2 regions of the Streptomyces sp. NPDC044061 genome follow, and region 2 is predicted to be linked to the other one. Evidence: predicted binding sites of a transcription regulator. Region 2 holds the regulator's gene; the other holds the start of a gene.
What was found. Region 2 encodes HspR, which represses chaperone genes until heat shock. Its sites were predicted from a motif close to TTGAGNNNNNNNNNCTCAA; they were not measured.

Region 1: the regulator HspR is predicted to act here: its motif matches at 3,445-3,463, upstream of lon (endopeptidase La).

What each region holds. Positions count from the first base shown of each region.
Region 1 is NZ_JBWKFL010000006.1:37,689-52,658, forward strand. It holds gene AC07CM_RS11605 (serine/threonine-protein kinase) at 1-872, opposite strand, end outside; gene lon (endopeptidase La) at 993-3,422, opposite strand; gene AC07CM_RS11615 (hypothetical protein) at 3,567-4,199, opposite strand; gene AC07CM_RS11620 (hypothetical protein) at 4,223-6,490, opposite strand; gene AC07CM_RS11625 (hypothetical protein) at 6,603-7,052, opposite strand; gene AC07CM_RS11630 (rhomboid-like protein) at 7,278-8,102, opposite strand; gene AC07CM_RS11635 (spermine/spermidine synthase domain-containing protein) at 8,341-9,021, shown strand; gene AC07CM_RS11640 (response regulator transcription factor) at 9,131-9,871, shown strand; gene AC07CM_RS11645 (HAMP domain-containing sensor histidine kinase) at 9,868-10,989, shown strand; gene AC07CM_RS11650 (multifunctional oxoglutarate decarboxylase/oxoglutarate dehydrogenase thiamine pyrophosphate-binding subunit/dihydrolipoyllysine-residue succinyltransferase subunit) at 11,282-14,970, shown strand, end outside.
Region 2 is NZ_JBWKFL010000003.1:33,587-48,556, reverse strand. It holds gene dcd (dCTP deaminase) at 1-49, shown strand, start outside; gene AC07CM_RS05025 (phosphoribosyltransferase) at 62-559, shown strand; gene AC07CM_RS05020 (Yip1 family protein) at 626-1,651, opposite strand; gene AC07CM_RS05015 (VCBS repeat-containing protein) at 1,720-3,192, opposite strand; gene AC07CM_RS05010 (FG-GAP repeat domain-containing protein) at 3,390-4,667, opposite strand; gene AC07CM_RS05005 (antibiotic biosynthesis monooxygenase family protein) at 4,777-5,103, shown strand; gene AC07CM_RS05000 ((Fe-S)-binding protein) at 5,179-7,446, opposite strand; gene AC07CM_RS04995 (MraY family glycosyltransferase) at 7,641-8,660, shown strand; gene dnaK (molecular chaperone DnaK) at 8,755-10,590, shown strand; gene grpE (nucleotide exchange factor GrpE) at 10,587-11,240, shown strand; gene dnaJ (molecular chaperone DnaJ) at 11,277-12,446, shown strand; gene AC07CM_RS04975 (heat shock protein transcriptional repressor HspR) at 12,454-12,906, shown strand; gene AC07CM_RS04970 (sugar ABC transporter substrate-binding protein) at 13,298-14,404, shown strand; gene AC07CM_RS04965 (carbon-nitrogen hydrolase family protein) at 14,436-14,970, opposite strand, start outside.

The DNA.
Region 1 (14,970 bases), on a different contig from region 2:
GCGAGGGACTCGGCGAGGGCGGCACGCAGGGCCGCGACGAACTCCAGACAGGAGCCGTAACGGTCGTCCGGGGCCTTGGCCAGCGCCTTGCGCAGGACGTCGTCGGCGGCCTGCGGGATGCCGGGCCGTTCCTCGCTCAGCACCGGCGGCGGGTCGTACTGGTGCGCCCACAGCAGTTCGAGGTCGTCCTCCCGCCGGAAGGGCGGGGCGCCCGCGAGGGTCTCGTAGACGACACAGGCCAGACTGTAGAGGTCGGAACGGCCGTCCACGGGACGGCCCGCGACCCGCTCCGGCGCCACGTAGTCGAGGGTGCCGACGAACTCGCCCGCGGTGGTGAAGCCGGTGAGCGACAGGGACTTCTTCGCCAGCCCGAAGTCGGTGAGGTAGACGTGCTCGGGATGGTCGCTGTCGACGCCCTTGGCGACCAGCACGTTCCCGGGCTTGACGTCCCGGTGCACCAGGTCTCGCTCGTGGGCCGCGTCGAGCGCGGACGCCAGCTGGCCGGCGATGCGCAGCGCGGCCGGCAGGGGGAGCTGGCCGTCGCGGTCGAGTACGGCGCGCAGGTCCAGCCCGTGGACGTAGCACATCGCGATGTACAGGATCCCGTCGGTCTCGCCGGCCTCGAAGACGGGGACGATGTGGGGGTGGTCGATGGCGGCGGCGACCCGTGACTCCTGGTGGAAGCGGCGGCGGAAGGCGTCGTTTCGGGTGTATTCGGGCGCGAGCAGTTTGAGGGCGACCGTGCGGCCGAGACGCAGGTCCGTGGCGCAGTACACGACGGCCATGCCGCCGCGGCCCAGCTCGCGCTCCACCCGGTAGCCGGCGATCTCCGTCCCGATCGGGCCGGAGGGTTGCACCACCTGCCCACTCACGCCTGAATTCTATCGAGTTGATCCGTACCCGCGCTTGTCGGTGCGGCTGCCCGTTCGCGGCACGGCGAGGGCCCGGGCCTCCCTCAGGGGACCCGGGCCCTGCCTGTCCGGTGGCGTCCGTCACGCCGCCACCGGAACCTCCGGTGCCGCGCCGTTCGTGGCGGGCGCGAGCGCCAGCTCCAGGACCTGGCGGACGTCCGTCACGGCGTGGACGTCCAGCTTGTCCAGCACCTCGGCCGGGACGTCGTCCAGGTCGGGCTCGTTGCGCTTGGGGATGATCACGGTGGTCACCCCGGCGCGGTGGGCGGCGAGCAGCTTCTGCTTCACGCCGCCGATGGGCAGCACCCGGCCGGTCAGCGAGACCTCGCCGGTCATCGCCACGTCCGTGCGGACCAGCCGGCCGGAGAGCAGCGACGCGAGTGCCGTGGTCATCGTGATGCCCGCGCTCGGCCCGTCCTTCGGGACCGCGCCCGCCGGGAAGTGGATGTGCACGCCCCGGTCCTTCAGGTCGGCCACCGGCAGCTCCAGTTCGGCGCCGTGGCTGCGCAGGAAGCTCAGCGCGATCTGCGCCGACTCCTTCATCACGTCGCCCAGCTGACCGGTCAGGGTCAGGCCGGCCGCGCCCGTCTCCGGGTCGGCCAGGGACGCCTCGACGAAGAGGACGTCGCCACCGGCTCCGGTGACCGCGAGACCGGTCGCCACGCCCGGCACGGACGTACGGCGCTCGGCCGGGTCCTGGGCGGACTCGGGCACGTGGTGCGGGCGCCCGATCAGACCGCGCAGGTCCTCGTCACGGACGGTGAACGGCAGCTGCCGCTCGCCGAGTTCGTGCTGGGCCGCGACCTTGCGCAGCAGCCGCGCGATGGACCGCTCCAGGGTGCGCACGCCCGCCTCGCGGGTGTACTCGCCGGCGAGCTTGCGCAGCGCGCCCTCCTCGATCGTGACCTCGTCCGCGGCCAGCCCTGCCCGCTCCAGCTGGCGCGGGAGCAGGTGGTCACGGGCGATGACGACCTTCTCGTCCTCGGTGTAGCCGTCCAGGCGGACGATCTCCATACGGTCGGCGAGCGCCTCCGGGATGGCCTCCAGGACGTTGGCGGTGGCGAGGAAGACCACGTCGGACAGGTCCAGTTCGACCTCCAGGTAGTGGTCCCGGAAGGTGTGGTTCTGCGCCGGGTCCAACACCTCCAGCAGTGCCGCCGCAGGATCGCCGCGGAAGTCGGAGCCCACCTTGTCGATCTCGTCCAGCAGGACGACCGGGTTCATGGACCCGGCCTCCTTGATGGCGCGGACGACACGGCCGGGCAGCGCGCCGACGTACGTACGCCGGTGGCCGCGGATCTCCGCCTCGTCCCGGACGCCGCCGAGGGCGACCCGGACGAACTTCCGTCCCATGGCGTGCGCGACGGACTCACCGAGGCTGGTCTTGCCGACACCGGGCGGGCCGACGAGCGCGAGCACGGCACCGCCGCGCCGCCCGCCGATGACGCCCAGGCCGCGCTCACCGCGCCGCTTGCGCACCGCCAGGTACTCGGTGATGCGCTCCTTCACGTCCTCCAGGCCGGCGTGTTCGGCGTCCAGGATCGCCTTGGCTCCCTGGATGTCGTACGCGGAAGCGCTGTCGTCGGTCCGCTCGTTCCACGGCATCTCCAGGACCGTGTCCAGCCAGGTGCGGATCCAGGACCCCTCCGGCGACTGGTCGGAGGCGCGCTCCAGCTTGTCGACCTCCTTGAGGGCGGCCTCGCGGACCTTCTCCGGCAGATCGGCGGCCTCCACGCGGGCACGGTAGTCGTCGGACTCCTCGCCGTCCTCCTCGCCGTTCAGCTCGCGCAGCTCCTTGCGGACGGCTTCCAGCTGACGCCGCAGCAGGAACTCGCGCTGCTGCTTGTCGACGCCCTCCTGGACGTCCTTGGCGATGGTCTCGGCCACGTCCTGCTCGGCGAGGTGGTCGCGGAGCTGCTGCGCGGCGAGCCTGAGGCGGTCCACCGGGTCGGCGGTCTCGAGCAGTTCGACCTTCTGCTCGGTGGTGAGGAAGGGCGAGTACCCGGAGTTGTCGGCGAGCGCGGAGACGCCGTCGATGGCCTGGACGCGGTCCACGACCTGCCAGGCACCGCGCTTCTTCAGCCAGTTGGTGGCGAGCGCCTTGTACTCCTTGACGAGCTCCGCCACCTGACCGGGCAGCGGATCGGGCACGCTCTCGTCGATGCGCGCGCCCTCGACCCACAGCGCCGCACCCGGGCCGGTCGTACCGGCGCCGATCCGCACCCGGCCACGGCCGCGGATGAGGGCCCCCGGGTCGCCGTCGGCCAGCCGGCCGACCTGCTCGACCGTGCCCAGCACACCGGTCTTGGCGTACGTGCCGTCGATGCGCGGCACCAGCAGCACCCTGGGCTTCCCGGGCTCCGACCGGGCGGCGGCCTGTGCGGCCTCCACCGCGGCCCGCACCTCGGAGTCGCTCAGGTCCAGCGGAACCACCATCCCGGGCAGCACGACCTCGTCGTCGAGCGGCAGCACGGGCAACACGAGCGTGAACGCCGTGGACTCAGCAGCCATGATCTCCCCTTGGGCAGTCAACTTGAGCTATGCCGACTCAATGCTCATGAGCCCATGATTGTTCCCCCGGCGCTGTTCGCTCTCAGCGATCACCCGTGGCGGGTCCTGCCGCCCGCCGTCCCGCCCACCCCGGGAGCACGGGCATCAAGGAGCGGGCGGCTGCGCGGGAACCGTGGGCCTGTTGACACACCCGAGAGCACGGACCACCGCTCTGGCGGACCGCAAGAGGTACTTCTCGTGGTCGCGGGCCGACGTCCCGCTGGTGAGAGTGTCGGACAGCACGCCGGCCAGCGGCGTCCTCGCCTCCTGCCCCGGCCTGGTGCCCGGGATCCTGCACTTGACGTACACGCCGTACTGGGTGACCCCCTTGGCATCCTTCACCCGATGCAGTTTCACAGCGGCGTTCACCTGGGTCAGGATCCCTCCCTTCCCCTTGCCGTCCGGCCGGAAGTCGAAGGGAAGGGAAGAAGGCCCGAACCGTATCCGCAGCTCCTTGTTCCCGCCCGACGAGAACGCGGTTGCGGTGCACACGTCGGATGCCCAGTGATATCCGTCGGAATCCCCGGATTCCACCTGCTTGTAGTACTGCTCCTTCGCGCTCTTCAGGCTTTCCCCACCCCAGTCGACACGATCTTGGCCATCCGTGTGCGCATGCTGATCGAGCCAGGTGACGCCGGAGTCGCCCAAGACCTCTTCGCAGCCGCCGGACACCGAATCCGGTTGTTCTTTCCCCGCGGTGCAGGACGTGGCCGCCAGGGCCAGGGCGGCCAGGGCCAAGGAGGCGGCGGGAACTCTCTTCATCAAAATCCTCGGACATCCTTGGTGTCGCTGCGGGCGCGCCCCTTGTTGTAGGCGTCTTCCGCATCGTCCGACAGATCCCATATCTGGTCGTCGGACATTCCTTGTTGCTGTGCGTAGTTCAACAGAGGTGTCATGGCGTTGTGCTGGCCGGTTTCCCGGGCCTTGTCGATTCCCTGGAGCGCCTGGTCGGTGTTGTCGAACTCGTTCTCCTTGAGCCAGTCGACCGTCTGGTTCCCCATGTGCGTCTCCGCCGCTCCACCGACCGCCTCGAAGGCAAGAGGTACGGCGATCGCCGCGGCCGCACGGGTGGGGACCACCACCTCCGACGCCACCCCGACCGTGGTGCCGATCACGGCACCCGCGGCGAAGTCACGCCAGGCGCCCTGCTTCTCCAACTCCCGGTTGGCGGCTTCCTTCTGGTCGGCGAATTCATGGCCGATGCTCTCGAACCGGGCCTGGTCGAGCATCCCGTGCATCATGACGCTGTGCAGGGCCACCCGTTTCACATCGCCCGCGTCGCCGCCCTGGGCGGCCATCAGACTGGAGCCGTAGGTCTGCTGCGCCGCGGACACCGTGTTGTACGCGTCCTCGTCACCGGCGACGGCGCGGAGGAAGTTCGTGGTGCTGGTCGCCCCGAAATCGGCGAGATGATGTCTGTCCGCACCGAACCGGGCATCGCGCCCGTTCACCTCTCCGCTGCCGCCGAAGTCGGCGGCGGAGTAGTTCAGGCTGTCGATGTGGCCCGCCGCCATGTTGGCCAGGCTGTCGCTGATGCCGGGCTGCTTCTCGATCACATCCGCCGCGTTGTAGTTGTTCATGACGCGCGCCATCAGATCCGTCCGCTCCTCGCGCGCCTCGATCTGCGCCGCGGTCTTCAGCGGCGGAATGCCGGGATCCTTGTCGTCGTACGCGTATCCCAGCGTGGCGGACTCCAGAGCATGACCCAGGTTGTCGTACCCGACCGGCTTCCCGTCGTCGCCCACGGGCCACTGCCGGGCGCCTTTCTCATGGCCGGCGAGGTAGTCGAAGTTGTCGATCTTCTTGTCGCCCTCGCCGCTCGATCCCTCGAAGAAGTCGAGAGAGGCTTCCGGGTTGTGACCGAGAGCGTCCATGAAGCCGGCGACGGGGTCGTTGAGGTCGCCGGTGGGCGGGTACTCCAGGTTGGTGGTGTCGCGCCAGGCCACCTTCGGGTCGCCCGGGTACGTGCGCTCGTACTTCAGCATCGCGTCGCCGTAGTCGTGCAGGAAGCCCGAGTCGAACCGCCCCTTGTGCATCAGACTGCTCATGACCTGGAACCCGTTGGGGCCCATGGGCATGGACGGGTCGACCGGGAACGGCTTGCCGCCGGCGGCGATCACGTCCTTCTTCCACGCCTCCATCGCGGGGCTGTCGCCGTGGGAGGCGTTGGCGAGGGACATGCCGAGGTTGTCCTGGACATGCGCCAGCAACTCGGCCCTGTCGCCCTCCACCGCGCCTCCGGGCGGAGCGGCCAGGTCGCGCCAGAACTGGAGCGTGCCGTCCGCGCCCAAGCCGGTGGCGAACGTCTCGGTGAAGCCCGGGTTGTCCCGCTGGTTCTCCAGCATCTCGTCGAAGCGGGCCAGCTTCGCCTTGCTCCACTCCTTGACGTCGCCCTTGGCGATCTCCTTCTGCCAGTACGCGGCGTCCGCCTTGCCCTGCTCGCGGTCGGCTTCCTTGACGCCGTCCGGCCCGCGGTCGGTGAAGTCGTACTTGTTCTTCGTCAGACCGCGCAGGGCCCGCGCGACGACCCGGTCGGTCTCGGTCGCCTCCCACAGGATCCGGGTGATCCGGCTCCGGGCCGCGTCGAGTTCATCGTCCGTCGGATAGTGGATGTCCTTGCTGTTTCCGGCAGCCGCGCCGGGAGGGGCGGCGGAGGAAACCGCACCGTTGCCGCTGACGTAGATGTTCTGCTTCGCCAGGTCGTCGATGGCGGTACGCAGATGCTCCTTGTGCTTGGTGAAGTCCGCGTGCGCGTCGCGCAGCAGGCCCATGACGCTTTTCGCCTCGGCGGCGGCGTCCGCGAACTGCTGCGCCGTCTTGGTGACGAACTCACGGGACACCGTGGCGTTGGCGCCCTTCCAGTCCGCGGCGTTCGCCTTCTTCTCCAGGTCCGACGCGGCGAGGTCACCACCGCCGCCGGTGGCGAGCTTCTCCAGTCGGCCGGCCATGGTCTTCCAGTCGTCCACGGCGGTTTTGAGTGTGCCCAGACGCAGGTCGGTGAGCTCTTGCACGGTCAACTTGTCCGTCATGCGTGATATCAGTCCCCGTTATCCCCGTTGTTCCCGTTGTCCCCGTCGTTTCCGGTCGTGTCGATGCCGCCCGCCGTCGCCGCACCGGCCGTCGTACGGTGGCGGGCGAAGATCACCGGAAGTAGTCGTTGATGCGCGAGACGGTCATGAGGTCACCGGACGCGTTGCGCATGCCGGTCACGACGTGGTGCTCGTCCTGCGCGTGCTGGGCGCGCGTGAAGTCCAGGTGGTTGGAGATGTGGGCGCACGCCTCGTTCAGCGTCTGCAGCTGGGTGTTCCACGCGTCGTGCACCTCGAGCAGGGCGGAACCCATGTCCAGCCCGTCGTTGAAGAGGTCGTTGGACGCCGTGAACGTGCTCGGCCGCGCGAAGTCACCGTCCACCCGCACCTTCTCGTGCAGGTCGTATGCCAGGTTGCCGAGCCTGCCCAGCTGGTCGTCATGGACCACGAGGTCCGCGCTCCCGCCGCCGCCTCCCGCGGCCGGGACCTGATTCAGCTGCATCTGCGTCGATCGCTTCTGCACAGCCTCGGACTTGAGCTGCTCCCACTCTTCCCAGGCCATCCTGACGCCCCTCCCGTTTGCGATTACGATGGCTAAACCTTCTTTGCCTGCCCATTAAGCAGTCGAACATTCCTACCCATGCGGATCACATGACGGCAACCGTCCACCCCGATCCGGCACCGCGTCTTCACAGCCTCGGTCCAGCTCCTCCCACGGGAGGGCGGGACGGGCGGCTCGCACGCCGCGCCGCGGCCACGAGCCTGGCCGCCTCCGTCGCACGGGCGGTCAGAGGGAAGCTGCCGAGGCCTCCGGGACGTGACGCTCCGGCGCGTGCTGCCAGCGCCGGATCAGTGGCCAGCCGGCTATGCCGATCGTGAGGGCGATCAGATGGCCCCAGTTGGTCATCGGATCCTGGAAGGCGATCAGGTCGTCCAGGAGCGTGCCCGCGACCAGGGCGAGGAGCGGCCAGCGGAGCCAGGGGGTGAGGAGGCCGGTCAGGGCGCCGATGCTGGCCGCGACGCCGAAGCTGATGCCGTAGTCGAGGCGGTGCAGCGAGGTGGCCGGCAGATGGCCCACCAGCACGGCGAGGCCCACCGGGACCTCCGTGGCGAGGGTGGCGAGGACGTGCCCGGCCAGGAACACGCAGGCCGCCCGGACTCCGCCTATCCGCCGCTCCAGCGCGCCGAGCACAAGCACGAAGGCGGCCGCGTACGGCGACACGATCCCGCCCGCGATCCACAGCGCGCTCGCCAGCAGCACCAGGACCGGAGTCCGCATCAGGTGGGCGACGTCGGTGCTTGAGTTCTGATGGAGCGTGTGCACCAGCGCGGGGTCGGACCGGGCCGCCAGCAGTGAGGTGAGGGCGAGCAGGGCCGCGTAGGCGAACGTGAACGGCGTGCCCGTGGGAGTGGGCAGCAGGCGCCAGGGCCGGAGGCGAGGGCGGGCCGCGGCCGGGCGCGGGCCGGTGACCGGGGCCGTCGGCGCCGGCCGCTGCCGTGGGACCCCGTCGAGGAGACCGGCGACGTCCGGAACGGTCGCGGGCCCGTCGGGAAGGGGCGCGCCCAGGGGCGGGGACGCGGCCGTCGCGGGGCCGGTCACGGTCCGTTCCACGGTGAGGCGCTCCTTCCGTCGCGCCCCACCCTTCGTGCTCACGAGTCGGCTGTCTATGACCGACGCCACGCGAGAGCGGATTCACAGCAACCTCAGAGGGCTCGCGGGCGTCCGCCCCGGCCCGGCGCCCACCGAGCCCGTCCGCGCGTCGCACGAACGGGTACATCGTGTCCACGGCCCCCGCCCCGTCCCCTTCAATTCCCGTGAAGTCAACGCCCCGTTCGCGCAGGATGGGCGCATGACAGCCATGCACGACTCCCCCGTGGTCCTGGACCGTCGCGAAGGCCCGTACGGCGAGGTGGTGCTGCGCAGACAGGGCGAGCTGCTGCAGATCATCGCCAACGGCTGCTTCCTGATGGACACCTCCGACGGCCGCTCGGAGCGTCTGCTGGTCGACGCCGCCTACGAGGCGCTGGACGGCCGCCCGGCGCCGGACGTGCTGATCGGCGGGCTGGGTGTGGGATTCTCGCTCGCACATGCCGCGGCGAATCCCGGCTGGGGCCGGATCGACGTGGTCGAGCGCGAGCCCGCCGTCATCGCCTGGCACCGCAGCGGGGGACCGCTGTCCACGCTCTCCGCGGACGCTCTCGCCGATCCGCGCACCAAGATCGTCGAAGCCGACCTCGTGACCTACGTCAATGAGACATCGGACACGTTCGACGCCCTTTGTCTCGACATCGACAACGGCCCTGGCTGGACCGTCACCGAGGACAACGACGGCCTGTACGCCCCGGCCGGACTCGTCGCCTGTGCAAGGGTGTTGAAGCCTGGAGGGGTGCTGGCTGTATGGTCGGCCGAACCCTCTCCGGAATTTGAAGGAACCTTGTGGAATGCCGGGTTCCGTCAGGTGCGTACCGAAGAGGTGCCCGTTGCCCGGGGCGTTCCGGACGCTGTTCACCTCGCCGTCCGCCCTGGATAGCGACGGCGCGGTGTGTCCCCGTAATGTGCTGCCCTGACGCCGATCATTCAAGCGTCAATCGCAGTCATGGGATCACCCCACGGATTCCGGAAAGCAACAGGGGCGGGCGATGGAGCAGACACACACCTCCCAGACCGGCGCGGCGACGACCACCCCGGGCGCGCAGCGCCGGGTGCTGGTCGTCGAGGACGACCCCACGATCGTCGACGCCATCGCGGCCCGGCTCCGCGCCGAGGGATTCCTCGTGCAGACCGCGTCCGACGGTCCGGCGGCGGTCGACACGGCCGAGGCCTGGCAGCCCGATCTGCTGATCCTCGACATCATGCTGCCCGGCTTCGACGGCCTGGAGGTCTGCCGGCGCGTGCAGGCCCAGCGCCCGGTGCCGGTGCTGATGCTCACCGCGCGGGACGACGAGACCGACATGCTGGTCGGGCTCGGGGTCGGTGCCGACGACTACATGACCAAGCCGTTCTCGATGCGGGAGCTTGCCGCGCGGGTGCACGTCCTGCTGCGGCGGGTGGAGCGGGCCGCGGTGGCCGCCAGCACCCCGCGCAGCGGCATCCTGCGGCTCGGTGAGCTGGAGATCGACCACGCGCAGCGCCGCGTGCGGGTGAGGTCCGAGGACGTCCACCTCACGCCGACCGAGTTCGACCTGCTGGTGTGCCTGGCGAACACCCCGCGCGCGGTGCTCTCCCGGGAGCAGTTGCTGGCCGAGGTGTGGGACTGGGCGGACGCCTCCGGCACCCGGACGGTGGACAGCCACATCAAGGCACTGCGCCGGAAGATCGGCGCCGAGCGGATCCGCACGGTGCACGGTGTCGGGTACGCGCTGGAGACACCGACGCCATGAGCGGCGGGCGGGAGGCCGCACGGAGGAGCCCCGGGTCCTCGGCCGAGGAGCCCTGGGGCGGCGTACGCCCGTTCTCGATCAAGACCAAGCTGGGCGCTCTGGTCGTCATCTCGGTGCTGATCACCACCGGTCTGTCGATGATCGCGGTGCACACCAAGACGGAGCTGCGCTTCATCACGGTCTTCTCGATGATCGCCACACTGCTGATAACGCAGTTCGTGGCGCATTCACTCACCATGCCGCTGGACGAGATGAACACAGTGGCCCGCTCGATCTCGCAGGGCGACTACACGCGTCGGGTGAGCGAGAACCGCCGTGACGAGCTGGGCGACCTGGCCCAGACGATCAACGTCATGGCCGACGAGCTGGAGGCCCAGGACCGCCAGCGCAAGGAGCTGGTGGCGAACGTCTCGCACGAGCTGCGCACCCCCATCGCGGGCCTGCGCGCGGTGCTGGAGAACATCGTCGACGGGGTCACCGAGGCCGACCCGGAGACCATGCGGACGGCGCTGAAGCAGACCGAGCGTCTCGGCCGCCTCGTGGAGACCCTGCTGGACCTGTCCCGCCTCGACAACGGCGTCGTACCGCTGAAGATGCGCCGCTTCGAGGTGTGGCCGTACCTCTCGGGCGTACTGAAGGAGGCCAACATGGTCGCCTCCGCGCGCGCGGGCATCGCCTCCGGCTCCGGCAGCCACACGCGCACGGACGTGCACCTGCACCTGGACGTGTCCCCGCCGGAGCTGACCGCGCACGCGGACCCCGAGCGCATCCACCAGGTCGTCGCCAACCTGATCGACAACGCGGTCAAGCACAGCCCGGCGCACGGCCGGGTGACCGTGAAGGCGCGGCGCGGGCCGCAGCCGGAGTCGCTGGAGCTGGAGGTCCTGGACGAGGGACCCGGTATCCCCAGGTCGGAGTGGCGCCGCGTGTTCGAGCGCTTCAACCGTGGCGCGGTGAGCCGGCCGCACGGCCCGGGCAGCGACGGCGGTACGGGCCTCGGGCTGGCGATCGCCCGGTGGGCGGTGGATCTGCACGGCGGCCGGATCGGTGTGGCCGAATCCGACCGGGGGTGCCGGATCATCGTCACTCTCCCGGGACTGACTTCCACCCCAAGTTGACGTAAAGTCCGAACCGGAACCTCAAGATCCACAGACGTCCGCTCAGCCGGACACGTGTGATCAGGCACAGGCCCGCGCAGCTGGCGCCCCGGGCCCCGGGTCGGCACACCCTCGCACTCGCGCTCACATGCGGAGCCACGCTTGTTTCCCGCCATATCAAGCCCTGAAACAAGATTTTCGATGTGACTTACGCGACGATGAACGGGCCCGACCTGACCTTAGCGGTCTTGGAGGCGTAGCCTTGTTTCCCGCTGTCCATCACCTTGTGAAGCGGAAGAGGGCGGTTGCCGCCGTGTCGCCACAGTCCCCCAGTAACTCGAGCATCTCGACCGACGACCAAGCCGGGAAGAACCCCGCTGCTGCGTTCGGTCCCAACGAGTGGCTCGTCGACGAGATCTATCAGCAGTACCTCCAGGACCCGAATTCGGTAGACCGCGCCTGGTGGGACTTCTTCGCCGACTACAAGCCGGGGGCGCCTGCCGCCTCGGCTCCGGCGGGTACTGCGGCCGCGGGGGCCGCAGAGACCACCACCACGGCTCCCCCGGCCCAGCCCGCGGCTCCGGCCCAGGCCGCGCCGGCCCCTGTGGCCGCCCCGAAGCCCGCCGCGGCCCCGGCTCCGGCCCCCGCTCCCGCGGCGAAGGCCGCGGCCCCCGCCCCGGCCAAGCCGGCGACGCCCGCACAGGCGCCCGCTCAGCCGAAGGCCAAGGCCGCTCCCGCCGCCGGATCGCCCGAGGGCCCCGAGCTGATCACGCTGCGCGGCCCGGCCGCCGCGGTCGCGAAGAACATGAACGCCTCGCTGGAGCTGCCGACCGCCACCTCGGTCCGCGCGGTCCCGGTGAAGCTGCTGTTCGACAACCGGATCGTCATCAACAACCACCTGAAGCGCGCCCGGGGCGGGAAGATCTCCTTCACGCACCTGATCGGCTTCGCGATGGTGCAGGCCATCAAGGCCATGCCGTCGATGAACTGGTCGTTCGGCGAGAAGGACGGCAAGCCGACCCTCGTCAAGCCGGCGCACGTCAACCTCGGCCTGGCCATCGACCTGGTCAAGCCGAACGGCGACCGCCAGCTCGTCGTGGCCGCCATCAAGAAGGCCGAGACCCTGAACTTCTTCGAGTTCTGGCAGGCCTACGAGGACATCGTCCGCCGCGCCCGCGACGGCAAGCTGACGATGGACGACTTCACCGGCGTCACGGTCTCCCTGACCAACCCCGGCGGCCTCGGCACCGTCCACTCCGTGCCGCGTCTGATGCCCGGCCAGTCCGTGATCATGGGCGTCGGCTCCATGGACTACCCGGCGGAGTTCCAGGGCACCAGCCAGGACACCCTGAACAAGCTCGGCATCTCGAAGGTCATGACGCTCACGTCGACCTACGACCACCGGGTGATCCAGGGCGCCGCCTCCGGCGAGTTCCTGCGCCAGGTCTCGAACCTGCTGCTGGGCGAGACCGGCTTCTACGACGGCATCTTCGAGGCGCTGCGCATCCCCTACGAGCCGGTCCGCTGGCTCAAGGACATCGACGCCTCGCACGACGACGACGTCACCAAGGCCGCCCGGGTCTTCGAGCTGATCCACTCCTACCGGGTGCGCGGCCACGTCATGGCCGACACCGACCCGCTGGAGTACAAGCAGCGCAAGCACCCCGACCTGGACATCACCGAGCACGGGCTCACCCTGTGGGACCTGGAGCGCGACTTCGCGGTCGGCGGCTTCGCCGGCAAGTCGATGATGAAGCTGCGCGACATCCTCGGCGTGCTGCGCGACTCGTACTGCCGCACCACCGGCATCGAGTTCATGCACATCCAGGACCCCAAGCAGCGCAAGTGGATCCAGGACCGCGTGGAACGCCCGCACTCCAAGATGGAGCGCGAGGAGCAGCTGCGGATCCTGCGCCGGCTGAACGCGGCGGAAGCCTTCGAGACGTTCCTGCAGACGAAGTACGTCGGTCAGAAGCGCTTCTCGCTGGAGGGCGGCGAGTCCGTCATCCCGCTGCTCGACGCGGTGATCGACTCCGCTGCCGAGTCCCGCCTGGACGAGGTCGTCATCGGCATGGCCCACCGCGGCCGCCTGAACGTCCTCGCCAACATCGTCGGCAAGTCGTACGCGCAGATCTTCCGCGAGTTCGAGGGCAACCTCGACCCGAAGTCGATGCACGGCTCCGGCGACGTGAAGTACCACCTGGGCGCCCAGGGCACCTTCACCGGCCTGGACGGCGAGCAGATCACGGTCTCGCTGGCCGCCAACCCGTCCCACCTGGAGACGGTCGACCCGGTCATCGAGGGCATCGCCCGCGCCAAGCAGGACATCATCAACAAGGGCGGTACGGACTTCACCGTCCTGCCCGTCGCGCTGCACGGCGACGCGGCCTTCGCGGGCCAGGGCGTGGTGGCCGAGACCCTGAACATGTCGCAGCTGCGCGGCTACCGCACCGGCGGCACGGTCCACATCGTCATCAACAACCAGGTCGGCTTCACCGCGGCCCCCGAGTCCTCGCGTTCCTCCATGTACGCGACGGACGTGGCCCGCATGATCGAGGCCCCGATCTTCCACGTGAACGGCGACGACCCGGAGGCCGTGGTCCGCGTGGCGCGGCTCGCCTTCGAGTTCCGCCAGGCGTTCAACAAGGACGTGGTGATCGACCTCATCTGCTACCGCCGCCGCGGTCACAACGAGTCGGACAACCCGGCCTTCACCCAGCCGCTGATGTACGACCTGATCGACAAGAAGCGCTCGGTGCGCAAGCTCTACACCGAGTCCCTGATCGGTCGCGGCGACATCACTCTGGAAGAGGCCGAGCAGGCCCTGCAGGACTACCAGGGCCAGCTGGAGAAGGTCTTCACGGAGGTCCGCGAGGCCACCTCCCAGCCGGCCGAGGGCCCGGTGTCGGACCCCCAGGCGGACTTCCCGGTCGCCGTGAACACCGCGATCTCCGCGGAGGTCGTGAAGCGGATCGCCGAGTCCCAGGTCAACATCCCCGACTCCTTCCACGTCCACCCGCGTCTGCTGCCGCAGCTGCAGCGCCGGGCGGCGATGGTCGAGGACGGCACGATCGACTGGGGCATGGGCGAGACGCTGGCAGTCGGCTCGTTGCTGCTGGAGGGCACCCCGGTCCGGCTGTCCGGCCAGGACTCCCAGCGGGGCACCTTCGGCCAGCGCCACGCGGTCCTCATCGACCGCGAGACGGGTGAGGAGTTCACGCCGCTGATGTACCTCGCCGAGGAGCAGGCGCGGTACAACGTCTACAACTCCCTGCTGTCCGAGTACGCGGTCATGGGCTTCGAGTACGGCTACTCGCTGGCCCGCCCCGACGCGCTCGTCATGTGGGAGGCGCAGTTCGGCGACTTCGTCAACGGCGCGCAGACGGTGGTCGACGAGTACATCTCGGCGGCGGAGCAGAAGTGGGGCCAGACGTCCGGCGTCACCCTCCTGCTCCCGCACGGCTTCGAGGGCCAGGGCCCGGACCACTCCTCGGCCCGCGTCGAGCGCTTCCTGCAGCTCTGCGCCCAGAACAACATGACGGTCGCCATGCCGACCCTCCCGTCGAACTACTTCCACCTCCTGCGGTGGCAGGTGCACAACCCGCACCACAAGCCGCTGGTGGTCTTCACCCCGAAGTCGATGCTGCGCCTCAAGGCCGCCGCGTCGAAGACGGAGGAGTTCACGTCGGGTCAGTTCCGTCCCGTCATCGGCGACGCCACCGTTGACCCGGCCGCGGTCCGCAAGGTCGTCTTCGTGGCCGGCAAGCTGTACTACGACCTGGAGGCCGAGCGGGTCAAGCGCGGCCTCACGGACACGGCGATCATCCGCATCGAGCGCCTGTACCCGCTGCCGGGTGCCGAGCTCCAGGCGGAGGTCAACAAGTACCCGAACGCCGAGAAGTACCTGTGGGCGCAGGAGGAGCCGGCGAACCAGGGTGCCTGGCCGTTCATCGCGCTCAACCTGATCGACCACCTGGACCTGGCGGTCGGCGCGGACATCCC
Region 2 (14,970 bases):
GCCGACCGCCTCGCGGTCCTTCCTGAACTTCCATCGGACCCAGGTGTGAGGGCGACGGCACATGAGCGACGTGCGTGAGAACCTGACCTACGAGCGGTTCGGTGCCGCCGTCCGCGAGCTGGCGCAGGCCATAGCCGACGACGGGTACGAGCCCGACATCGTGCTGAGCATCGCGCGCGGGGGCGTGTTCGTCGCCGGCGGGCTCGCCTACGCCCTGGACTGCAAGAACATCCACCTCGTGAACGTCGAGTTCTACACGGGCGTCGGCACGACCCTCGAGATGCCCGTCATGCTCGCGCCCGTGCCCAACGTCATCGACTTCTCCGACAAGAAGGTGCTCATCACCGACGACGTCGCGGACACCGGCAAGACCCTCAAGCTCGTACGCGACTTCTGCCTCGACACCGTCGCCGAGGTGCGCTCCGCCGTCATCTACGAGAAGTCCCACTCCCTGGTGAAGTGCGAGTACGTGTGGAAGCGCACCGACGAGTGGATCAACTTCCCGTGGAGTGTCCTGCCTCCGGTCGTGAAGCGCGAGGGCCAGGTGCTCGACGCCTGAGACGGGCGGGTACGGAGAAGGGCCCCCGGCCGTACTGCCGGGGGCCCTTCCGTGTGCCGGGCGGTTCTAGAACGTGCCCAGCTTCACGATCGACAGCAGGGCGATCAGCTGGATCGCCGAAGCGCCCAGGGCCTTGGGCCAGGGCAGGTCGTGGGAGCGGGAGACCATGAGGGTCAGCAGGGCGCCCGCGCCTATCCAGGTGGCCCAGCCGAGCAGCTGGACGAAGCCCGCGTCGCCGCCGAAGAACATGGCGAAGACCAGGCGGGGGGCGTCCGTGAGGGACATGATCAGCATGGACAGGCCGACCGTGGGCTGCCAGGCGCCGTCGCCGCCGAGCTGGCGGGCCAGGGTGTGCGTGACCACGCCCAGGATGAAGGCGCTCAGGACCATCGCCACGGCCGTGACCAGGACGATCGGGATCGCGTTGGAGAGCGTCGCGTTGATCGCGTCCGAGCGGGCGCCGTCGAAGCCGAAGACGGCGAGCAGACCGTAGAGGAAGGTGACGATCAGGGCCGGGGCCCACATCGTGTAGTCCCGCATGCGCAGGAAGGTCCGGTCGGGGGAGAGGATGACGCCCCGCAGGAGTTCCTTCCAGTGCAGGGGCGGGCCGATCGGGCCGGAGGGGGCGGCGGAACCCGCGTGGTAGGTCGCGCCCTGGGTGTAGCCGGAGGCCTCGTCGACCGAGAACGCCTGGGTGTGGCCCGGATTGTTGGCCGCGTACGGGTCGTGGGCGCCGCCCTGGGCCTGGCCCGGGTAGCCGCCGTCGCCGAAGTACTCCGGGCCGTCGTCGCCCGGGTAGCCGTACGGCTGCCCCTGCTGCGGGTACGGCGGCTGCGGCGCCGACGGGTAGCCGTACGACGGTCCGCCGGGCTGCCCCTGGCCGCGTCCGCGCGACGGGCGTCCCGGCTGTCCCTGCCCGGGCCTGTGTCCGTACGACGGTCCCTGCGGAGCCTGCTGTCCCTGGGGGGTGCGGTTGTCCCGGCCCCCGCGTCCGATCCTGAATCCAGCCACGTCATCGAACGTACCTGGTCCCGGGGAGTGACGTGCCGGGCCCGGGTGTCCGGGCCCGGCTTTGCTGCCGACCTGTGACATCCCCTAAGGGGTCGTCAGGGGTTCGTCCCGGGGTTCTCCCCGGTTTGGGGCTCGCCGAGCGGGTTCGCTCAGTCCGCGAAGTTGGCGCCGAAGTACGGCGTGCCCGTCGTGGAGACGCCCGAGGTGCTCGGGGAGATCGAGCGGGAACCGGTCGTGACGATCTTCGTGCCACTGGAGGGCAGGTAGGTCACCGCGCCGTTGGCGGCGTTCTCCCGGGAGCCGACCAGCAGGTCGGCCTTGCCGTCGCCGGTGACGTCGTCGAGCTTGACGTCCTGGCCGAAGTAGTCGTCCTTCTCGTCGCTGCCGGGCACGCCGGCGGTGGACTGGGCGAAGAACTGCGCGCCGGAGGTGGTGTTCAGGCCGCTCGCGGTGCCGTAGAGGACGGTGACGGCGCCGGTGTTCGTCGCGCTGCCGATGTTCTCGCCGGCCACGCCGATGGCGAGGTCGAGGAAGCCGTCGCCGTTGACGTCGCCGAGGTCGAGCTCGTAGCCGAAGAAGTCGTTGCCCTCGGCGGTGCCGGGCACGTTGCCCGTGTCCTGGGTGATGCCGGTGGCGTTGGACGGGCCTCCGTCGGAGCCGTAGGTCACCCAGACCTTGCCGCCCTTGCCGGAGTCCGGGATGGCGGTGCCGTCCTCGGTGGTGGTGTTCCAGTAGGCGCCGCTGACGATGTCGCCGTAGTGGTCGTTGTTGATGTCGCCGATCGCGGTGATCACGCCGGGCTTCAGGGTCTCGGCCTCGGACATGTGCAGGCCGTTCGCCCCGCCGGGGATGTACCAGTTGCGGTTCCACCCGTAGTCGGTGTCGGTCTCGAAGCCGTCGACCACGAGGTCGGTCTGTCCGCTGTTGTTGATGTCGCCGGCGGTCAGGTTGAGCGGGCCGAGCGCGTCGGTGCCCATGATCGGCGGCTTGACCGTGTACTTGCCGCCGGGCACGCCGGAGGCGTTGATGCCGCCCTTGAGGACGTAGATGGTGGCGGCGGAGCTGCCGACGGCGAGGTCGGCCTTCCCGTCGCCGTCGAAGTCGCCGGCGGCGAGGTTCTTGCCCCAGAAGTCGTGGCCGGAGGGTGCGGGGTCGGCGACCGTGACGCCCTTGCCGGTGATGCCGGAGGCGGAGCCCCAGAGGATGGCGAGGGTGCCGCCGTCGGTGTCGCTGCCGACGTCCTCGCCGGAGGCGCTGACCGCGATGTCGTCGTAGCCGTCGCCGTTGAAGTCGGCGTAGGCGGTCTCGCCGCCGAAGTGGTCGCCGGACTCGGCGGTGCCGGGGGTGCCGGAGGTGTTCTGGCTGATCGTGGAGCGCTTGGCGGACGAGACGCCGGAGGCGGAGCCGTAGAGGACGACGAGCTGGCCGGCGGCCTTCTTGCCGCTCACGTAGGCGCCGTCGGCGGAGAAGGCGACGTCGCCGACTCCGTCGCCGTTGAAGTCGGCCTGCGGGACCTTGGTGGAGTCCGCGGCGGTGGCGGTCACGGCCGTGAACGTGAGCAGCCCGCCCGTCAGAGCGGCGGCGGTGGCCGTCGCGAGGGCGAGTCGCAGAGGCTTGTGCATGCGGGTTTCTCCTGCGGCATGCGGGGGATGCCTGGCGGGCATCCACAGTCGATGGGGTGCGGACGCTCCCTGTTCGTCGTGGGTTGTCCCACGGTTCACGGAGCGTTCGGCGATCAGGAGACCAGCGCCGGGGCGTAAGGGTTGTACGTGAGTTCGGTAAACCTTCGAGAACGCTGTGGCGGCGGGCGGACCGACAGCTAACCCACCAGGAACTCGGAGCTGGAGAAGGTCACCGCGGGCTTCGCCTCGACCAGCCCCCGCTTCGTGCCCCGGTACACGGCGACCGTGTCCTTCGTCTCGCCCCGGTACGTCCGCACCACCAGGTCCGCCCGCCCGTCCCCGTCGAAGTCGGCGGCGGTGAGGACGCGGGTCGTGCCGGTCGCGGTCGGTACGACGGTCACCGCGTCCTTCGCCGACAGGCCGGCCGTACCGGCGCGCAGCACGCGCAGCCGGGAGCCGCTGGAGACGAGTTCGTCGCGGCCGTCGCCGTCGAAGTCGGCGGTGTCGAGCATCGAGCCGGGTGAAGCGAGGGTGGCCGGCGTGGCGGGGGCCGGGAGGTCGTAGCGCAGGGACGTTTCCCCCATGGCGCCGACGGCCGCGTCCAGGGCCCCGCCCCGCCCGAAGCGGCCGAGGGCCACGTCGATGCCGGCGGGCAGCAGGGTGCCGGTGCGCGCGGGACCGGTGGGGCCGCCGAGGACGACCGCCGCCTTGCCGGCGCCTTCGCCCGCACGGACCACGAGGTCGGCGTACCCGTCCTTGTTCACGTCGGCGGACGGCCCTACGGGGACCTCGCCGGGGGAGGGCAGGGGCGCGCCGGCCGCGTGCGGGGCGCCCTGGCGGCTGAACGGGCCGCGCAGGTACGTCAGCCTGCCCGCGGACGCGTGCAGCACCAGGTCCGCCTTGCCGTCCCCGTCGTAGTCGCCGCACACGGGCTGGTCCGGCCAGTCGTTGCCGAAGCGGGCGCGGGCGGGTACGGCGAGCTGGACGGCGCGGCCGGTCGGTCCGGCCGGGGAGCCGAAGAGGATCTGCAGCGGCACCGGGGGCCGGCCCTGGCCGTCGTAGGGCGGGTCGGTCGAGACGATGAGGTCGGTGAAGCCGTCGCCGTCCAAGTCGCAGCTCTCCTCGGCGTCGAAGACGGCCGGGAGCCGGCCCTTGGTGGGTGCGGCCTGCTTCTTCGGGCTGAGCAGCTGCCGGGCGCCGGGGGTGAGTCCGTGGGGGCCGCCGTAGACGATGCCGATGCCCGCGTCGTCGGCGTGGCTGTCTTCCTTGACCAGGTCGTTGAGGACGAGGTCGCGGTGGCCGTCGCCGTTGAAGTCGTCGGGGATCCTGCTGCCCTTGCCGTGCGGGACGGGGAGGCGGGCGGGGGCGTCGGCGACGCGGGTGGGGCCGGCGTCGGGGGTGGTCGGACCGCAGGCGGCGAGGAGCAGGGTGCCGCAGAGTGCCGCCGTACGGATCCCGCCTCTTCGCACGCGCACCGTCCACTCCGTCCGCACCGTCACCGTCGCACAACAACCTGCCAATGATGCACGTGTTCGAGACGGGTGTTAAGGCCCGGACGGATGTGACGTGGGTCAGGATGGTGGCATGAGCGTAGTGAAGATCAACGTGCTGAGCGTGTCTGCCGAGCAGCGGGACGTGCTGGAGAAGCGGTTCGCCTCGCGGGCCCACGCGGTCGAGAACTCCGACGGCTTCGAGTGGTTCGAGCTGCTGCGCCCCGTGGAGGGCACCGACACCTACCTCGTCTACACGCGCTGGCGTGACGAGGAGTCGTTCCAGGCCTGGATGGAGGGGCCGATGAAGTCCGCCCACCAGGGCACCGGGGAGGGCGGGGAGCGGCCCAGGCCCGCCGCCTCCGGGTCCACGCTGTGGTCCTTCGAGGTGGTGCAGCAGGCCGGTCCGAAGGGCGCCTAGGGCGCAGGAGCGGACATACGGCGGCGCCCCCTGCCTGTGCGGGTCAGGGGGCGCCGTCGGCTTTTCAGGGGCCGGTCACTTCACCGGCTCGGGCTCCGGCTCGCTCTCGGTCTCCGTCTCGCCCGCCGGATCGACCGGCGTCCTGACGGAGTCGAGAAGCAGCTGGGCGACGTCCACGACCTGGATGGACTCCTTGGCCTTGCCGTCGTTCTTCTTGCCGTTCACGGAGTCCGTGAGCATGACCAGGCAGAACGGGCAGGCGGTGGAGACGATGTCCGGGTTGAGGGAGAGGGCCTCGTCGACGCGCTCGTTGTTGATGCGCTTGCCGATCCGCTCCTCCATCCACATCCGGGCGCCGCCGGCGCCGCAGCAGAAGCCGCGCTCCTTGTGGCGGTGCATCTCCTCGTTGCGCAGGCCCGGGACCTTGCCGATGATCTCGCGCGGGGGCGTGTAGATCTTGTTGTGGCGGCCCAGGTAGCACGGGTCGTGGTAGGTGATGATGCCCTCGACCGGCGTGACGGGGATCAGCTTGCCCTCGTCGACCAGGTGTTGGAGCAGCTGGGTGTGGTGGATGACCTCGTAGTCGCCGCCGAGCTGCGGGTACTCGTTGCCGAGCGTGTTGAGGCAGTGCGGGCAGGTGGCGACGATCTTCTTCGCCGACTTCGGCTTCCTGGTCGACTCGTCCTCGTCATCCTCGCCGAAGGCCATGTTCAGCGCGGCCACGTTCTCCATGCCGAGCTCCTGGAACAGGGGCTCGTTGCCGAGGCGGCGGGCGGAGTCACCGGTGCACTTCTCGTCGCCGCCCATGATCGCGAACTTGACGCCCGCGATGTGCAGCAGTTCGGCGAAGGCCTTCGTGGTCTTCTTGGCGCGGTCCTCCAGAGCGCCGGCGCAGCCGACCCAGTAGAGGTACTCGACCTCGGTGAGGTCCTCGATGTCCTTGCCGACGACCGGGACCTCGAAGTCGACCTCCTTGGTCCACTCCAGGCGCTGCTTCTTGGCCAGGCCCCAGGGGTTGCCCTTCTTCTCCAGGTTCTTGAGCATCGTGCCCGCCTCGGACGGGAACGCGGACTCGATCATGACCTGGTAGCGGCGCATGTCGACGATGTGGTCGACGTGCTCGATGTCGACCGGGCACTGCTCGACACAGGCGCCGCAGGTGGTGCAGGACCACAGGACGTCCGGGTCGATGACGCCGTTCTCCTCGGCGGTGCCGATCAGCGGGCGCTCGGCCTCGGCCAGTGCCGCGGCGGGCACTCCGGCCAGCTGCTCCTCGGAGGCCTTCTCCTCGCCCTCCACGGTCTTGCCGCCCCCGGCGAGCAGGTAGGGCGCCTTGGCGTGGGCGTTGTCGCGCAGCGACATGATCAGCAGCTTCGGGGAGAGCGGCTTGCCGGTGTTCCAGGCCGGGCACTGCGACTGGCAGCGGCCGCACTCGGTGCAGGTGGAGAAGTCCAGCAGGCCCTTCCAGGAGAACTGCTCGACCTGGGAGACGCCGAAGACGTCGTCGTCACCGGGGTCGGTGAAGTCGATCGGCTTGCCGCCGGAGGTCATCGGCAGCAGCGCGCCGAGCGAGGTCCCGCCGTCCGCGTTCCGCTTGAACCAGATGTTCGGGAAGGCGAGGAAGCGGTGCCAGGCGACGCCCATGTCGGTCTTCAGGGCGACCGTGATCATCCAGATGAAGGAGGTCGCGATCTTCAGGCCCGCGAAGAAGTAGGTGAGGTTCTGGAGCGTGGAGACGTCCAGGCCCTTCAGCCACGAGACCACCGGGTACGAGATGAAGAACGAGGCCTCGTAGGCGTCCACGTGGTGCTGGGCGCCCTCGAGCGCGTGCAGCATGAAGATGCAGACGCCGACGATGAGGATGACGGCCTCGACGAAGTACGCCTGGCCGAAGTTGGAGCCGGCGAAGCGGGACTTGCGGCCCGGGTTGCGCGGGTGGCTCAGCTGGCGGATGACGATCAGTGCCAGGATGCCGAGCACGGTCATCGTGCCGATGAACTCGACGAAGACGTTGTACGGGGCCCATTCGCCGATGACCGGCAGGAGCCAGTCGGCCTGGAACAGCTGGCCGATGGCGTTGACGATCGTCAGCAGCAGCGAGAAGAAGCCCACCGCCACGAACCAGTGCGCGACACCGACGATGCCCCAGCGGTTCATCCGGGTGTGGCCGAGGAACTCCCTGACCACGGTGACGGTGCGCTGCACGGGCTCGTCGGTGCGGGTGCCCGCGGGCACGTTCTGGCCGAGCCGCATGAAGTTGTAGATCTGCAGGATGGCGCGGGCGAACAGGGCCACACCAACCACGATCAGAACCAGCGACACGATGATCGCGGCGAGTTGCATTTCGGGGCTCCTCGGGCCTGCGAGGGAGATTACTAAGCGGTAACTTATGCAGTCCGTCTGAGACTACCCGCATCCTTCCTCGCACTGTAGCCACGCGCGAGGTGATCTGGGTCGCTGAGGGGAGCCTGAGTCGCACGGGCAATCGGATCGTGTTATTCATACCGATTTGCTACTTTCACGCCTAACTTAGAGCCGTGCTCTACGGGATCGCCGCGGCCTCCGCCGCCCTCCTCCTCACCGCCCTGCTGGCGGCGCTGCTCCGGGTGCCCGCCCTGCGCGCGGGCATCGTCGACCGGCGGTGGCAGCGGCCCCTGCCGGTGCTCGGAGGGGCGGCCGTCGTGGTCATCACCTGCCTGGTCGCCTGGGTGGGGCAGTGGACCCGGGTCGCCCCGCTGGGGGACGGGGTCGGGGAGCTGCTCGTGGCGGGTGCCGGGGTCGCCGCGCTGGGCCTGGTCGCCGACGTGTGGCGGCTGCGGTCGCGGGTACTGGTCGCCGGCACGGTGGTGGCGGCGGCCTGCGTGGTGCCGTACGACGAGACGGGCGTCGGGGGCGGGATCCTCGCCGTCGGGTGGATCGTCTTCGCCTCCCTCGCCTTCCGGGGGCTCGACCACGCCGACGGGCTGGCCGGAACGGTCGGGGTCGTCACCGCGTTCGGGGCGGGAGTCTGTGCCGCCGCCGAGGTGATGGACGGGCTCGCCGTGCTGCTCAGCGTGTTCGCCGCCGCCCTGACCGGTTTCCTGATGCACAACTGGCATCCGGCGCGGGTCGGTATGGGGGCCTGCGGGTCGCTGTTCACCGGGTTCCTGCTCTCCTCCGCCGCCGTCTTCACGCGCGCGGGGTACGGGCTCGGGCCGAGCGCGGGCGTGCTGTTCTCCCTCGGTGCCGTGGCCCTCGCCGACTTCGTGCTCGTGGTCCTCGCGCGTATGGTGGCCCGCCGGCCGCTGCTGAGGCGGGGCCCGGACCATCTCGCGCACCGGCTGCGGCGGCTCGGGCTCACTCCGCCGGGAGCCGTCGTGCTGCTGGGTGCGGCTTCCTTCTCCGCGGTACTCGTGGGGGTGCTCGTGCACACCGGGTGGAGTGGCGACGGGGCCGTGCTGTGGGTGGTCGGCGGGGTGGTCTTCGCCGTCCTCGTACTCCTTCGCATCCCTGTCCAGTCGCCCCGACGGGATACATCGACGCAGGTCAGCGGCCAGTTGCGTATAAGGAACGGATAAGACTTGAGTCCGTACGACTCAGGTCTGTTGACCCATCGAATCTCCTCATGCACACTTGAGCCTGTTCCACTCAAGTCAGCTGGAGGAATCAACCATGGCACGTGCGGTCGGCATCGACCTGGGCACGACTAACTCCGTCGTCAGCGTTCTGGAGGGCGGCGAGCCCACCGTCATCACCAACGCCGAGGGTGCCAGGACCACGCCGTCCGTCGTCGCCTTCGCCAAGAACGGTGAGGTGCTCGTCGGCGAGGTCGCCAAGCGCCAGGCGGTCACGAACGTGGACCGGACCATCCGCTCGGTGAAGCGCCACATGGGCACCGACTGGAAGATCCAGCTGGACGGCAAGGACTTCAACCCGCAGCAGATCTCCGCGTTCATCCTGCAGAAGCTGAAGCGGGACGCCGAGTCCTACCTGGGCGAGAAGGTGACCGACGCGGTCATCACCGTCCCGGCCTACTTCAACGACTCCGAGCGCCAGGCGACGAAGGAGGCCGGCGAGATCGCCGGTCTGAACGTCCTGCGCATCGTGAACGAGCCGACCGCCGCCGCGCTGGCCTACGGCCTCGACAAGGACGAGCAGATCATCCTCGTCTTCGACCTCGGTGGCGGCACCTTCGACGTGTCCCTGCTGGAGATCGGCGACGGCGTCGTCGAGGTGAAGGCCACCAACGGTGACAACCACCTCGGTGGTGACGACTGGGACCAGCGGGTCGTGGACTACCTGGTCAAGCAGTTCCAGTCCGGTCACGGCGTGGACCTGTCCAAGGACAAGATGGCCCTGCAGCGCCTCCGTGAGGCCGCCGAGAAGGCCAAGATCGAGCTGTCCTCCTCCACCGAGACCTCGATCAACCTGCCCTACATCACGGCGTCCGCCGAGGGCCCGCTGCACCTGGACGAGAAGCTCACCCGGGCCCAGTTCCAGCAGCTGACGGCCGACCTGCTGGAGCGCTGCAAGACGCCGTTCCACAACGTCATCAAGGACGCCGGGATCTCCCTCGGCGAGATCGACCACGTCGTCCTCGTCGGTGGCTCCACCCGTATGCCCGCCGTCGCCGAGCTCGTCAAGGAGCTGACCGGCGGCAAGGAGGCCAACAAGGGTGTGAACCCGGACGAGGTCGTCGCCATCGGCGCCTCGCTCCAGGCCGGTGTCCTCAAGGGCGAGGTCAAGGACGTCCTGCTCCTCGACGTCACCCCGCTGTCCCTCGGCATCGAGACCAAGGGCGGCATCATGACCAAGCTCATCGAGCGCAACACCACGATCCCGACGAAGCGCTCCGAGATCTTCACGACGGCCGAGGACAACCAGCCGTCCGTGCAGATCCAGGTCTACCAGGGCGAGCGCGAGATCGCGGCCTACAACAAGAAGCTCGGCATGTTCGAGCTGACCGGTCTGCCGCCGGCGCCGCGTGGCGTCCCGCAGATCGAGGTCTCCTTCGACATCGACGCCAACGGCATCATGCACGTCACGGCCAAGGACCTCGGCACGGGCAAGGAGCAGAAGATGACCGTCACCGGCGGCTCCTCGCTGCCGAAGGACGAGGTCGACCGGATGCGCCAGGAGGCCGAGCAGTACGCGGAGGAGGACCACCGCCGCCGCGAGGCCGCCGAGACCCGCAACCAGGGCGAGCAGCTCGTCTACCAGACCGAGAAGTTCCTCAAGGACAACGAGGACAAGGTCCCGGGCGAGATCAAGACCGAGGTCGAGGGCGCGATCGGCGAGCTGAAGGAAGCCCTCAAGGGCGAGGACACCGCCGAGATCCGCACCGCCACCGAGAAGGTCGCGGCCGTCTCGCAGAAGCTCGGCCAGGCCATGTACGCCGACGCCCAGGGCGCCCAGGCGGCGGCCGGCGGTGCCGAGGCTCCCAAGACCGATGACGATGTCGTCGACGCCGAGATCGTGGACGACGAGCGCAAGGACGGTGCCGCGTGACGGAGGAGACCCCGGGCTTCGAGGAGAAGCCCGACGTCCCCTCCGGCGCGACCCCCGACGACGCCGAGTCGAAGGCCGCCCCTCGTGAGGGGGCGGCCCCGGCCGGGGACGTAGCAGCAGACGCGGGCCTGGTGGCCCAGCTGGACCAGGTGCGCACGGCGCTCGGCGAGCGCACGGCGGACCTCCAGCGCCTCCAGGCCGAGTACCAGAACTACCGCCGACGGGTCGAGCGGGACCGGGTCGCGGTCCGGGAGATCGCCATCGCGAACCTCCTGACCGAGCTTCTGCCCGTGCTCGACGACATCGGCCGCGCGCGGGAACACGGCGAACTGGTCGGCGGCTTCAAGTCGGTGGCCGAGTCGCTGGAGACCGTCGCGGCCAAGATGGGCCTGCAGCAGTTCGGCAAGGAGGGCGAGCCCTTCGACCCGACGATCCACGAGGCCCTGATGCACAGCTACGCACCGGACGTCACCGAGACGACCTGCGTGGCCATCCTGCAGCCGGGATACCGCATCGGCGAGCGCGCCATCCGCCCCGCGCGGGTGGCCGTCGCCGAGCCGCAGCCGGGCGCGCAGACCGTCAAGGCCGACGAAGCCGAGGAGAGCGCGGCGGCCGACGACAAGGAGAACGGTGGCCCGGAGGAGGGCTGACGTAATCACTGAAGACAGGAAGGAGGGACGTCGGGGATGAGCACCAAGGACTTCATCGAGAAGGACTACTACAAGGTCCTCGGCGTCCCCAAGGACGCCACCGACGCCGAGATCAAGAAGGCGTACCGGAAGCTCGCCCGCGAGTTCCACCCGGATGCCAACAAGGGCAACGCCAGGGCCGAGGAGCGCTTCAAGGAGATCTCCGAGGCGAACGACATCCTCGGCGACGCCAAGAAGCGCAAGGAGTACGACGAGGCACGCGCCCTGTTCGGCAACGGCGGCTTCCGCCCCGGGCCGGGCGCCGGCGGCGGCTCCTTCAACTTCGACCTGGGCGACCTCTTCGGGGGCAACGCCCAGAGCGGGGGCGGCTTCGGTGGCGGAATAGGTGACGTCTTCGGGGGCCTGTTCAACCGGGGCGGGACCACGGGCACCCGTACCCAGCCCCGGCGCGGCCAGGACATCGAGTCCGAGGTCACGCTCAGCTTCACGGAGGCCATCGAGGGCGCCACGGTGCCCCTCAGGATGTCCTCCCAGTCGCCCTGCAAGGCCTGCTCCGGCACCGGCGACAAGAACGGCACACCGCGCGTGTGCCCGACCTGCGTCGGCACCGGGCAGGTGGCGCGGGGCTCGGGCGGCGGCTTCTCGCTCACCGACCCGTGCCCCGACTGCAAGGGCCGCGGTCTGATCGCCGAGCACCCCTGCCTGGAGTGCAAGGGCAGCGGCCGTGCCAAGTCGTCGCGCACCATGCAGGTCCGCATCCCGGCCGGGGTCACGGACGGGCAGCGGATCCGGCTGCGCGGCAAGGGCGCGCCCGGTGAGCGGGGCGGCCCGGCGGGCGATCTGTACGTCGTCGTGCACGTCGGCGCGCACCCGGTGTTCGGCCGCAAGGACGACAACCTCACGGTGACCGTGCCGGTGACGTTCGCCGAGGCGGCCCTCGGCGGCGAGGTCCGGGTCCCGACCCTGGGCGGTCCCGCCGTCACCCTGAAACTGCCGGCGGGCACCCCCAACGGCCGCACCATGCGGGCGCGGGGCAAGGGCGCGGTCCGCAAGGACGGTTCCCGGGGCGATCTGCTGATCACCGTCGAGGTGAGTGTCCCCAAGGACGTGTCGGGGAAGGCTCGTGACGCACTGGAGGCGTATCGCGAGGCGACCGCGGACGAGGATCCGCGGGCGGAGCTGTTCGAGGCCGCGAAGGGAGATTGAGAGCCCCATGGACACACCCGGCCGCCGGCGCAACCCGTACGAACTGACCGAGGAGACCCCGGTCTACGTCATCTCGGTGGCGGCCCAGCTCTCCGGACTCCACCCGCAGACGCTGCGCCAGTACGACCGTCTGGGGCTGGTCTCCCCCGACCGCACGGCCGGGCGGGGCCGCCGCTACTCGGCCCGCGACATCGAACTGCTCCGCCAGGTGCAGCAGTTGTCCCAGGACGAGGGCATCAACCTGGCCGGCATCAAGCGCATCATCGAACTGGAGAACCAGGTCGCCGCCCTGCAGTCCCGCGTCGCGGAGATGCAGGCGGCCCTGGACGGCGCGGCGGCCGCGATGCGGCAGCGTGAGGCCGCCGTCCACGCCTCCTACCGTCGCGACCTGGTCCCGTACCAGGAGGTCCAGCAGACCAGCGCGCTGGTGGTGTGGCGGCCGAAGAAGGCCAAGGACTAGGCGGAGACGCGGTGAAGGGGCCCGGAGGACGAACCTCCGGGCCCCTTTCCCATGCGCTGGACCGGAGCCCCCACAGTGAAGCTGATGCTGGCCGAGATCGTTCGGTCTTCTGCTCGAGTCGGCGCCGCGGCGCGCCGCCGGTCGCGGCCCGCGAGCGGTGGGGTTGGTTGCAGGGATCTTTGCCCTCGCGTGAACTCCGCTTGAATGGAGGGCCCGTAAAGAGTGTTTGGAGGCGATTCCGCTCCTTCTTCACATGCTCGGCGGAGCGTGCTGTTGCGCACTCGTTAAGTAGTTCCGCTTGACGCAGGGTGTCGGCCCGGCGTTGGCTTTTCAGACACCTGGGTCGTAAAGCAGCACCCACGTCCGGAACGCACCTGAAGTGAGCCCTCGAATGCGTCGTATCGCCATGTCCGTGGCCGCGTCCACGATGACCCTTTCGCTCGCCGGCTGCGGCGTGCTGGACGCCACGGGGGACGGTGCCAGCGCGAGCCCGACGAAGGGCGACGACGTCACCGTGGGGCTGCTGCTGCCGGAGAAGGCGAACACCCGCTACGACAAGTTCGACTACCCCATCATCAGGGACCAGGTCACCTCGCTCACCCACAAGAAGGGCAAGGTCCGGTACGCCAACGCGGATGCGGACTCCGCCCGGCAGGCCGGACAGATGCAGCAGATGATCGACGACAAGGTCGACATCATCCTGCTCGACGCCGTCGACTCGCACGCCATCGCCGGCGAGGTGAAGAAGGCCAAGGACGCGGGTATCCCGGTCATCGCCTACGACCGGCTGGCCGAGGGCCCGATCGACGCGTACATCTCCTTCGACAACGAACTGGTCGGCGAGGTGCAGGCCCGTACGCTGCTGGAGGCGCTGGGCTCGGGCGTCGACACCTCCGACAAGGTCGTCATGGTGAACGGCTCGCTCACCGACCCGAACGCCAAGCAGTTCAAGCAGGGCGCGATGTCCGAGCTGAACGGCAAGGTGACGATCGCGGACACCTTCGACACCAAGGACTGGAAGCCGGAGAACGCCGAGACCGAGATGGCCGAGGCGATCAGCAAGATCGGCAAGAACAACATCGCCGGGGTCTATGCCGCCAACGACGGCATGGCGGGCGGCGTCATCAAGGCCCTGAAGGCCGCCGGCGTCACCACCCTGCCCCCGATCACCGGCCAGGACGCCGAACTGGACGCGGTCCAGCGCATCCTCCTCGGCGAGCAGTACATGAGCGTCTACAAGTCCTACCCGGACGAGGCCGAGGCGGCCGCCCAGATGGCCGTCACCAAGGTGCAGGGCAAGGACATCCAGTTCGACGCCCTCACCCAGGACCGGGTCGACAGCCCCACCGACAAGGCCATCCCGTCCAAGCTGGTCCAGGTGAGCGCCCTGACCAAGAGCAAGATCAAGGACACCGTCGTCGCGGACGGCATCTACACGGTCGGGGACATCTGCACCGCCAAGTACAAGGCGGCCTGCGCGGCGGCCGGCCTGAAGTAGCCGCGACCGGCCGACCACCGCGCCGTGCACGTCACCAGCGGCGGTCGGCCAGCACCGGTACGGCCTCCCGCGCCCGGCCCACCTCCCCGAGCCGGAGGTCGACGGCCGTGAAGTCGGGGCCGTCCCCGAGCCGGGCCAGGACCTCGCCCCACGGGGACACCGCCAGGCTGCCGCCGACACCGGTGGGCGCCGCACCGGCCGGGGCCTCACCGGGTTCGGCCTGGCCGACGGCCACGACGAAGCACGTGGAGTCCAGCGCGCGGGCGCGCGCCAGCAGGGTCCACTGGTCCCGCTTGCCGGGTCCCGCGCCCCACGAGGCGGGGACGACCGTGACCTGGGCGCCCCGGAGGGCGAGTTCGGTGAACAGGCCGGGGAACCGGATGTCGTAGCAGGTCGCCACGCCGATCCGGACCCCGTCCACGTCCACCGTCAGCGGCCGGTCGCCGGGCTCGACCGTGTGCGACTCGCGGTGGCCGAAGGCGTCGTAGAGATGGATCTTGTCGTAGTGGTCCAGGCGCCCGTCGGAGGCCGCGACCAGCACGGTGTTGCGGACCCGCGCGCCGTCC